Regions from separate parts of the Pseudomonas sp. 300 genome, predicted to be linked through region 1. Evidence: predicted binding sites of a transcription regulator. Region 1 holds the regulator's gene; each other region holds the start of a gene.
What was found. The regulator FliA, encoded in region 1, starts transcription of late flagellar genes. The targets are predictions, from matches to a motif close to CTAAAGTTTNNNNNNNNNNNGCCGNTAA.
Positions count from the first base shown of each region.

Region 2: Q7W83_RS00430 (methyl-accepting chemotaxis protein) is a predicted target of FliA. The motif match lies at 1,019-1,046, and genes of this name have one in related genera.
Region 3: Q7W83_RS15755 (methyl-accepting chemotaxis protein) is a predicted target of FliA. The motif match lies at 1,298-1,325, and genes of this name have one in related genera.
Region 4: motA (flagellar motor stator protein MotA) is a predicted target of FliA. The motif match lies at 830-857, and genes of this name have one in related genera.

Region 1 covers NZ_JAVLRV010000002.1:2,744,314-2,746,515, forward strand. The annotation lists gene Q7W83_RS18915 (protein phosphatase CheZ) at 1-143, opposite strand, end outside; gene Q7W83_RS18920 (chemotaxis response regulator CheY) at 166-537, opposite strand; gene fliA (RNA polymerase sigma factor FliA) at 705-1,445, opposite strand; gene fleN (flagellar synthesis regulator FleN) at 1,442-2,202, opposite strand, start outside.
Region 2 covers NZ_JAVLRV010000001.1:82,817-85,018, reverse strand. The annotation lists gene Q7W83_RS00430 (methyl-accepting chemotaxis protein) at 1-904, opposite strand, end outside; partial or broken gene Q7W83_RS00425 (peptide ABC transporter substrate-binding protein) at 1,230-1,400, shown strand; rRNA gene rrf (5S ribosomal RNA) at 1,696-1,811, opposite strand; gene Q7W83_RS00415 (CaiB/BaiF CoA transferase family protein) at 2,079-2,202, opposite strand, start outside.
Region 3 covers NZ_JAVLRV010000002.1:2,040,327-2,042,528, reverse strand. The annotation lists gene Q7W83_RS15755 (methyl-accepting chemotaxis protein) at 1-1,229, opposite strand, end outside; gene Q7W83_RS15750 (aldo/keto reductase) at 1,410-2,202, opposite strand, start outside.
Region 4 covers NZ_JAVLRV010000001.1:556,178-558,379, forward strand. The annotation lists gene Q7W83_RS02535 (HDOD domain-containing protein) at 1-759, opposite strand, end outside; gene motA (flagellar motor stator protein MotA) at 926-1,777, shown strand; gene motB (flagellar motor protein MotB) at 1,781-2,202, shown strand, end outside.

The DNA of each region.
Region 1 (2,202 bases):
CCGCGGTCACGGGTCTGGTTGAGCTCATGGATCAGTTGCACAGCGTCGCCGAACCTGCCTTTTTCAAGGCTTTCGACCAGTTCGACCGCGTGTTTTTTCAGGGTCGATTCAAAATCGCCCTGTGAAGATTCTTTGTGGTCCATAGCTCCCCCGTGGCGCAGTTTCTCAACCGATGCGTTCGAAAATCTTCTCGATTTTGTCTTTCAACGCCTGGGCCGTGAAGGGTTTGACCACATAGCCGTTTACGCCGGCCTGGGCCGCTTCGATGATCTGCTCGCGCTTGGCTTCAGCGGTCACCATCAGCACCGGCAGGTGCTTGAGCTTTTCATCGGCGCGCACATGACGCAGCAGATCGATACCGGTCATGCCAGGCATGTTCCAGTCCGTTACCAGAAAGTCGATGCTTCCGCTGTTGAGAACCGGAATGGCAGTAACGCCATCGTCGGCCTCGACCGTGTTGGTGAACCCAAGGTCACGCAACAGGTTTTTTATGATCCGCCGCATCGTTGAGAAGTCATCAACGATGAGGATTTTCATGTTCTTGTCCAATTCGACCTCCAAGCAGTCTTAAACGCCCCCAGCACCTGGACGCGCCATTTCAATCAATCCGGCAAAGCACTCAATGACTGTCTGGAGCACAACAGATCGAGACCGGCGCAGTTCAACACCACACCAGCCACGTTCGCAGTGTCCCCACACTGCCTTCAGCGCGCTCGCCACTCCCCCAAACGCCCCCGCAAACGGGCCGCGCACTGGCTGTGTAACTGGCTGACCCGAGATTCGCTGACCCCCAGGACCTCACCGATTTCCTTGAGATTCAACTCTTCGTCGTAGTACAGCGCCAACACCAGTCGCTCACGCTCCGGCAAATTGGCAATCGCGTCCGCCAGCGCCGCCTGGAAGCGTTCATCTTCCAGATCGCGTGACGGCTCGAGATGAGCACTCGCGCCATCCTCGTGCAGCCCTTCGTGTTCGCCGTCCTGCAACAGATCGTCGAAACTGAATAACCGGCTGCCCAGGGTGTCGTTCAAAATCCCGTAGTAATCGTCGAGACTCAATTGGAGTTCGGCCGCAACTTCGTGATCTTTAGCGTCACGGCCGGTTTTAGCTTCAATCGAGCGAATTGCGTCGCTGACCATGCGGGTATTGCGGTGGACCGAACGTGGCGCCCAGTCCCCTTTGCGCACTTCATCAAGCATGGCGCCGCGGATTCGAATGCCCGCGTACGTCTCGAAACTCGCGCCTTTGCTGGCGTCGTATTTGGTGGACACTTCAAGCAGGCCGATCATCCCGGCCTGAATCAGGTCTTCGACCTGGACGCTGGCGGGCAGTCGCGCCAGCAAGTGGTAGGCAATGCGTTTGACCAGTGGCGCGTAACGCTCGATCAGCTCGTACTGCGCGTCACGTGCCGACTTCTTGTAGAGGTTGTAACCGCTGGCGGTCATAGCACGGGTCCTGCCGTTTGTTGCACGAGGCGCTCGACGAAAAACTCCAGGTGCCCACGCGGGTTGGCGGGCAGCGGCCAGGTATCGACCTTTTGTGCGATGGCCTTGAAAGCCAGGGAACACTTGGAGCGCGGAAAGGCTTCATAGACCGCGCGCTGCTTCTGCACAGCCTTGCGCACGCTTTCGTCGTACGGCACCGCACCGACGTATTGTAAGGCGACGTCGAGGAAGCGGTCCGTGACCTTGGTCAACTTGGCGAACAGGTTGCGGCCTTCCTGCGGGCTCTGGGCCATGTTGGCCAGGACCCGGAAGCGGTTCATGCCGTAGTCGCGGTTGAGCAGTTTGATCAGGGCGTAGGCGTCGGTGATCGAGGTCGGCTCGTCGCAGACCACCAGCAAGACTTCTTGCGCGGCACGAACGAAACTGACTACCGAGTCACCAATCCCTGCAGCGGTGTCGATCACCAGCACGTCGAGGTTGTCGCCGATATCGCTGAAGGCCTGGATCAGACCGGCATGCTGAGCCGGGCTCAGATGCACCATGCTTTGAGTGCCGGACGCGGCCGGGACGATGCGGATTCCGCCGGGGCCTTGCAACAACACGTCGCGCAGCTCACAGCGGCCTTCAATGACGTCGGCCAGGGTACGTTTGGGTGTCAGTCCCAGCAGGACGTCAACGTTCGCCAGCCCCAGATCGGCGTCCAGCAGCATCACGCGCCGGCCGAGCTCAGCTAGAGCCAGGGACAAGTTCACTGACA
Region 2 (2,202 bases), on a different contig from region 1:
TCAGCGGACGCATCAGCACGTTGATCAGCAGGCTCAGCAGCACCGCAATGACGGCGACAGCGATAAACATCGCGATCAACGCCGAGGTGCGGAATTGGCTCAGTGGTGCGTAGGCCTTGTCTTTATCGATCGACAGACCGATGTACCACGCCGCATTCGGTAAACCGTTGACCGGGGTGAACGAGAGGATGCGCTCCTGGTTGTTCAGGGTGACTTGCTGATTACCCTTTTCGATGCGCAGACCGGCGTTGGGGTAGATGTCCTTCAGGTTCTTCATGACCTGATCTTTGTCCGGGCTGACGATTACCTGGCCGTCGGCACTGACCAGAAACGCATGGCCAATCCCGCCGAAATCCACCGAGTTGATGATCTTCACCAGGGTTTCCAGGCTCAGGTCACCGCCAACTACGCCAAGCAATTCACCGTTCTTTTTCACCGGCATGGCGATGGTCACGACCAGCCCACCGACGGCGGCCATGTAAGGCGGGGTCAGCATGGTTTTGTCGGCGGTAACCGCTTGCTTGTACCAGGGCCGCTGACGCGGATCGTAGCCGTCTGGCATCTTCGCGTCCGGGCGCTGAGTGAACCCGCCATTGGTCTGGCCGACGTACGTGAACTGGAAGTTCGAGGTGAAGGCCGGTTGATCAACCAGACCTGGCAGATCGGCCCTGACGCCTTGATGAGCGACGTTTTGCGCGAGGTTTTCCAGCACCAGCACGCGACCGCTCATCCAGTTCTGCACGCTGCTTGCGGTCAGGTCGCCGGCCTGTTGGACAGAGGATTCGAGGTTTTGCCGAATGGTATTTCGCTGCAAATAGTCGTTGTACAAAGTGAACAACGCAAAAGCCAGCACCACGACGCCGGAGGCGGCCAACAAAATTTTATGGCTGAACTTGAGATTCATTTCATGGGACTTCTTATGCAGAAAGTGGGGATGCGTTCCGGGTTGCAACATTCCATGTACAGCTCAAGCAGCTTCTATGGCCGCTCTACTTTGGTGCACGCATGTCTCACCAGTCTGTCGGCACGAACCGGATAAATCTTAGGGATTTGTACGAAATTGCCGGTATTTCCGTCAGATACCCGCCGAACGGCGTGCTAGAGCGGCTGAGTAACATTTTTGTGATGACGGTTGTTCGCGAGGCAGTTGCAAACTTCCCGCCCCTTGGCAGAAATGCGAGTAACTATCATTTGTGAAGATCGGGTTGTTGCGTTCATGTCTCCACCCGCGTTGCCGCAATGGTTATCTGACATGTGCGGCAGATATTGCCGACTTGCGACTGTCCGGTGGCTTCCGGTTGGAGGACACCGACACACTGCTGGCCACCCTTGCGTGGACCTTGCCGGTGCAACTGCGCTACCGCTCCCGATGGTGGGTGACACTGGAACGGCAGGTCTGAATTATTGTTTCGCGGGTTTTCCGGGCGAGGCGGGCTTAGCCAGTAAGCACTTCAACTCTGACTTCAGCGACTTCCTACGAAATCCTGCAATCACTGCCTGCAACATCGGTAAGCCTTGAGCACGCCAACGGACATGATCGAGAACAAAGGTAACTCGTCAACCCTGGCACCTCGGTATATGGCGTCGATCTGGCCTGAACTTTTTTCTTCCTCCGAGGCGGCCTATCGGGCTTTTAGCAAGCCCGAAACGACAAAACCCCTGTCTGCGTTAGCAGACAGGGGTTTCGGAATTTAATCTTGACGATGACCTACTCTCACATGGGGAAACCCCACACTACCATCGGCGATGCATCGTTTCACTGCTGAGTTCGGGATGGGATCAGGTGGTTCCAATGCTCTATGGTCGTCAAGAAATTCTGTGACCAGCCCGTTACGTCGTAACGTGCCAGCAAAATTGGTGACTTCTACTAAAACAAAACCCCTACCTGCATACGCAGATAGGGGTTTCGGAATTTAATCTTGACGATGACCTAGGAAGTGGGGCGAATTATAGACTTCCAGAATCTGCCGTCAACACCTAATTACGCTTTTCTATCAATAACTTGCAGAAAGCCTGAAAACAGCGCGCTTCCCTCTATATAGGAGAGCAAAACCACGCCCTCTATATAGAAGGATTCCTTAGAGCACTCCGGAGTCTTTAAGCGCCGCCACCGCACAAGCATCCAGACCCAGCACCCGCTGCAGCACCTCCAGCGTATGCTCACCCAGCAATGGAGGCGCATTGCGGTACTCCACCGGCGTC
Region 3 (2,202 bases), 700 kb from region 1:
TGGCTGGTGTGGGCGGAGGTGCGTTGCAGGTTATCCAGGCTGGACGCCATGGCGCCCGTGGCCTGGGTGACTTCGCCGATCATGTTTTGCAGGTAAGCGATGAAGGCGTTGACCGAGTGGCCGATGGCGCCCAGTTCGTCTTCGGCGCGAATGGTGATGCGTTTGGTCAGGTCGGCGTCACCGGCGGACAATGCATCGATATTGGCCTTCAGGGCTTTCATGCGCTGGATCAGTTGGCGGATCGCATAGATTTGCAACAGCACCAACAGGATCACCATCGGGATTTGCAGCAGGCTCAGCGTGCTGAGCACGTCGTCACGCTGCGCGGTGATCAACTGGGTCGGCAGGGCGGTGGCGAGAAACCACGGCGTGCCTTCGATGGGGCGCATGAAGAAGGTGCTGGCTTCGCCGTTGTTGTCGAACTCGACACGCTGCGCCTGATCACGCTTTTGCAAGCCGGCCTTCACTTGGCTGGCGAAGGGTGAGTTGCCAGCCAGTTCGCTGATGTTCTTCAGCACGATCGGCCCGCTGATGCGCGAGCTGTTGCTGATGATCTTGCCGTCGGCCTCGACGATCAGCATTTCGGCGCCGAGGTCTTTTTCCTTGCGCGCCACCAGGTCGTTGAAGAAGCCCAGGGTTACGTCGATGGTGGAGACGCCGTACGCCGCGCCGTTTTTCTGGATGGCCATGGCGCAGTTGGTGCGCGGTTCGGCGCTGGCGTCATCTTTATAGGCTGCGGCCCAGGCGCATTGCCCGCGTGGGGTTTGCATGCCGCCCTTGTACCAGGTCTGGTCGTAATAGTTGGGCGCCGCGTCGCTATTCCAGAAGGTGTTGACCGTCAGTTTGCCCGAGGCATCGCGATGCCAGAAGGTGCTGAACTTGTTGCGCCCGGCTTCACGCTGGCCGGGCAGGGGCCAGATACCGCCGCCGAAGACTTTCAGTTCGCCGTACTGATCGACCAGGCCTGGCAGGACCGTGTCGATGGCGGCGCTGTCGAGCAGGGGGATGGTTTGCGTGATGCTGCGTTGTTGCGCCTGAACCTTGTTCAGTTCGCCCTGGATTTGCTCGGCGACTTCGGCGATGCGATTGAGCGCGACTTGTTCTTCGGTATGGCGCAGTTTTGGCGCGACCAGTTGACTGATGCCAACCACGGTGAGAATGAACAGCAGCAGAATGAACAGGACCAGAAACAGCGTGTAGCGAGCCTGAATAGTGCGGAATGCGGGCATGGAGCCGGGTCCTTTTTAGCAGCGATCTTATTGTGGGTATCGGTATGAAATTCGGCGCTTCAAAGGGGCTATCGGCTGGCTGGGGACGAGCTTTAGGTACGTTCGTGCAAGAACGGCGGGAGGTGACGGACGGCTCGATTGCGCTGGCCCGCTCAGGCATTTGAACGGGCCAGACGCGGGTTAACGGTCGAGCAACTCCAGGACTTCTTCCGGGTAGCGCAAGCCGACAGGGGCATTCGCCGGGAAGATCGCTTCCAGCGCGTGCAACGCTTCGCGGCCAAGTTTTACCTCCAGCGCTGCCACGTTTTCTTCCAGGTATTTACGCTGTTTGGTCCCGGGGATCGGGATCACGTAATCACCCTGGGCCAGCACCCATGCCAGCGCGAGTTGACCCGCCGTCACACCTTTTTCTGCCGCCAGGTCCTGTACTTGCTGCACCAGCAACAGATTTTTCGCGAAGTTGTCACCCTGAAAACGCGGGCTGAACCGACGGTAGTCGTCTGCCGCAAAATCGTCCGGGCTTTTCAGTGCACCGGTCAGAAAACCCCGGCCCAACGGGCTGTAAGGGACAAAGGCAATGCCCAGCCGCTGGCACGCGGCCAGGCAGCCATTGTCTTCCTGATCCCGGCTCCACAAGGAGTATTCGCTTTGTAGCGCGCTGATCGGATGAACCTGGTGCGCCCGCTCCAGCGTTGCCGCCGAGGCTTCGCTCAAGCCCAGGTATCGCACTTTGCCGGCCTTGACCAGTTCGGCCATGGCGCCGACGGTTTCCTCGATGGCCACTTGCGGGTCGACGCGGTGCTGGTAGTACAAGTCGAGGGTTTCGACACCGAGCCGTTTGAGGGTGCCGTCGATGGAGGTACGGATATATTCCGGACGTCCGTCGACCCCGCGTGCGGTCGGGTTCGAAGGATCGCGAACAATGCCGAACTTGCTCGCCAGAAACACTTGATCGCGCTTGCCGGCGATGGCT
Region 4 (2,202 bases), on a different contig from region 1:
GAGCCAGCGACGCAACGTCGGATCGTCATCGAGACGGTTCTGCTGACGCAATGGGTGATCGCTGTCGCGCGCGATACGCAGGACTTTCACCAGTTCCCGTTGCTCATTGAGCAACAGCTTGTAGCCCTGCTGCACCCAGATCGGCAGGTGCCAGATACTCACCAATGCCTGAGCGATTTCCAGCAGGCGTACGCCGAATAATTGTTTCTCGACTTTTCGTGCGGACTCGCCTTTATGGATGACCCGCAGCTCCCATTCTTCAAGCAGATGCGGATGGGTCAACGCCAATGGCCAGAACGGCGATAAAAACAGCAGGCTGCCCCAGTGAATGTCCTGCCACAGCCGCGCCAGGCGAGCGGCGAAAAAGCCGTTGGCCTGTTGCGTCGCGTGCTGGCTGATCATCTGCAACTGACGCAGGGCTGCGGGAATTTCCGATTCCGGTGTCGCGGGCAGCCGGGCGAGCAGTTCTTCGGTGCGCTTCAAACCGAGGCGATTGATCGCCACCTCAAGGTTTTCCGCAGGCTCGGTCATGCTGCCGTGGGTGTGCCGGTTGGCTTCGCGAATCACGCTCAAGGCCAAGGCGGGGCTGCCCTGCATCAGCTCGGCGATATCGCGTAATGAGCTTCGGTTGTCGCCGATGGCCTTGCAGACTCGGTCATGACTGGCTTGCGGAACGGGCAGGTGCACACCATCCAGAAGCTTTACCCAGCCTTGGATAGTGTTCGGTTTTGGAATGGGTACGTTCGTTTCGTTAGCCATGGTTGGACGCGATCATCGTCTGCATTACCTATGCCCGAAGTGGGCCAAATTGGCTTTTCGCCTGAACTGGCTATAGTCTGGCGCAGTTTTGCCGATAAGTAGAAGAAGAGATTTTTTAACTTCCGAATATGACCTTGAACCCGACTCAGTAAGTGCTCTCCTACCTATGGCTAAAATAATCGGCATCATCGTCGTATTCGCGAGCGTGCTCGGCGGATACGTGCTCTCCCACGGCAAGATTGCCGCTCTGGTTCAACCCTTCGAGGTGTTGATCATCGGTGGCGCGGCCCTTGGCGCATTCCTCCAGGCCAACCCCGGCTACATGACCCTGCACGTGCTCAAGAAGTCCTTGAGCATGTTCAGTTCGCGGTTCAATCACGGCTACTATCTTGAAGTGTTGGGGCTGATCTACGAGATCCTCAACAAGAGTCGCCGCGAAGGCATGATGGCCATCGAAGGCGACATCGAAGATGCCGCCGCGAGCCCCATCTTCGCCAAGTACCCGTCGGTGCTCAAGGACGAGCGCATGACCGCGTTCATCTGCGATTACCTGCGCATCATGTCCTCCGGCAACATGGCTCCCCATGAGCTGGAAGGCCTGTTCGACATGGAACTCTACAATCTCAAGGAAGACCTGGAGCACCCATCCCATGCGGTGAACGGCATCGCCGACGCCATGCCCGGTTTCGGTATCGTCGCGGCGGTATTGGGTATTGTGGTGACCATGGCGTCCCTGGGCGAAGGCGATCAGAAATCCATCGGTCTGCACGTCGGTGCGGCACTGGTCGGTACCTTCTTCGGTATTCTCGCCGCGTACGGTTTCTTCGGTCCGCTGGCCCACTCCCTGGCCCACGATGCCAAGGAAGAACTGAACGTCTACGAAGCCATCAAGGCCTCGCTGGTGGCTTCGGCTTCCGGCATGCCGCCATCGCTGGCGGTGGAGTTCGGGCGCAAGGTTCTGTACCCGGCGCACCGTCCTAGCTTCGCTGAGCTGGAACAAGCGGTTCGCGGTCGTTAAGCCATGGAAAACAATCAGCCGATAATCATCAAGCGCGTCAAGCGCATCGCCGGCGGGCATCACGGGGGCGCCTGGAAAATCGCCTTCGCCGACTTCGCAACGGCGATGATGGCGTTCTTCCTGGTGCTGTGGCTGCTGTCCACCGCGACACCGGAACAGAAGATCGCCATCGCCGGTTACTTCAAGGACCCGGTCGGCTTTTCCGAAAGCGGCACGCCGTACATCATCGACCTGGGCGGTACGCCGACCCTGGCGCCGGAAAACACTCTCAACCCCGAAGTGAAATCCCAGCCGCAGCCGGACAAGGTGACGGTCGACGCCGAACAGGTCGAAGGCATGGCCGAGATGGTGGAGAAGGAACGCCTCGAACTGTTGCTGCAAGAATTGCAGAACAAGGTCGAAGAGAACCCGCAGCTGAAGAAATT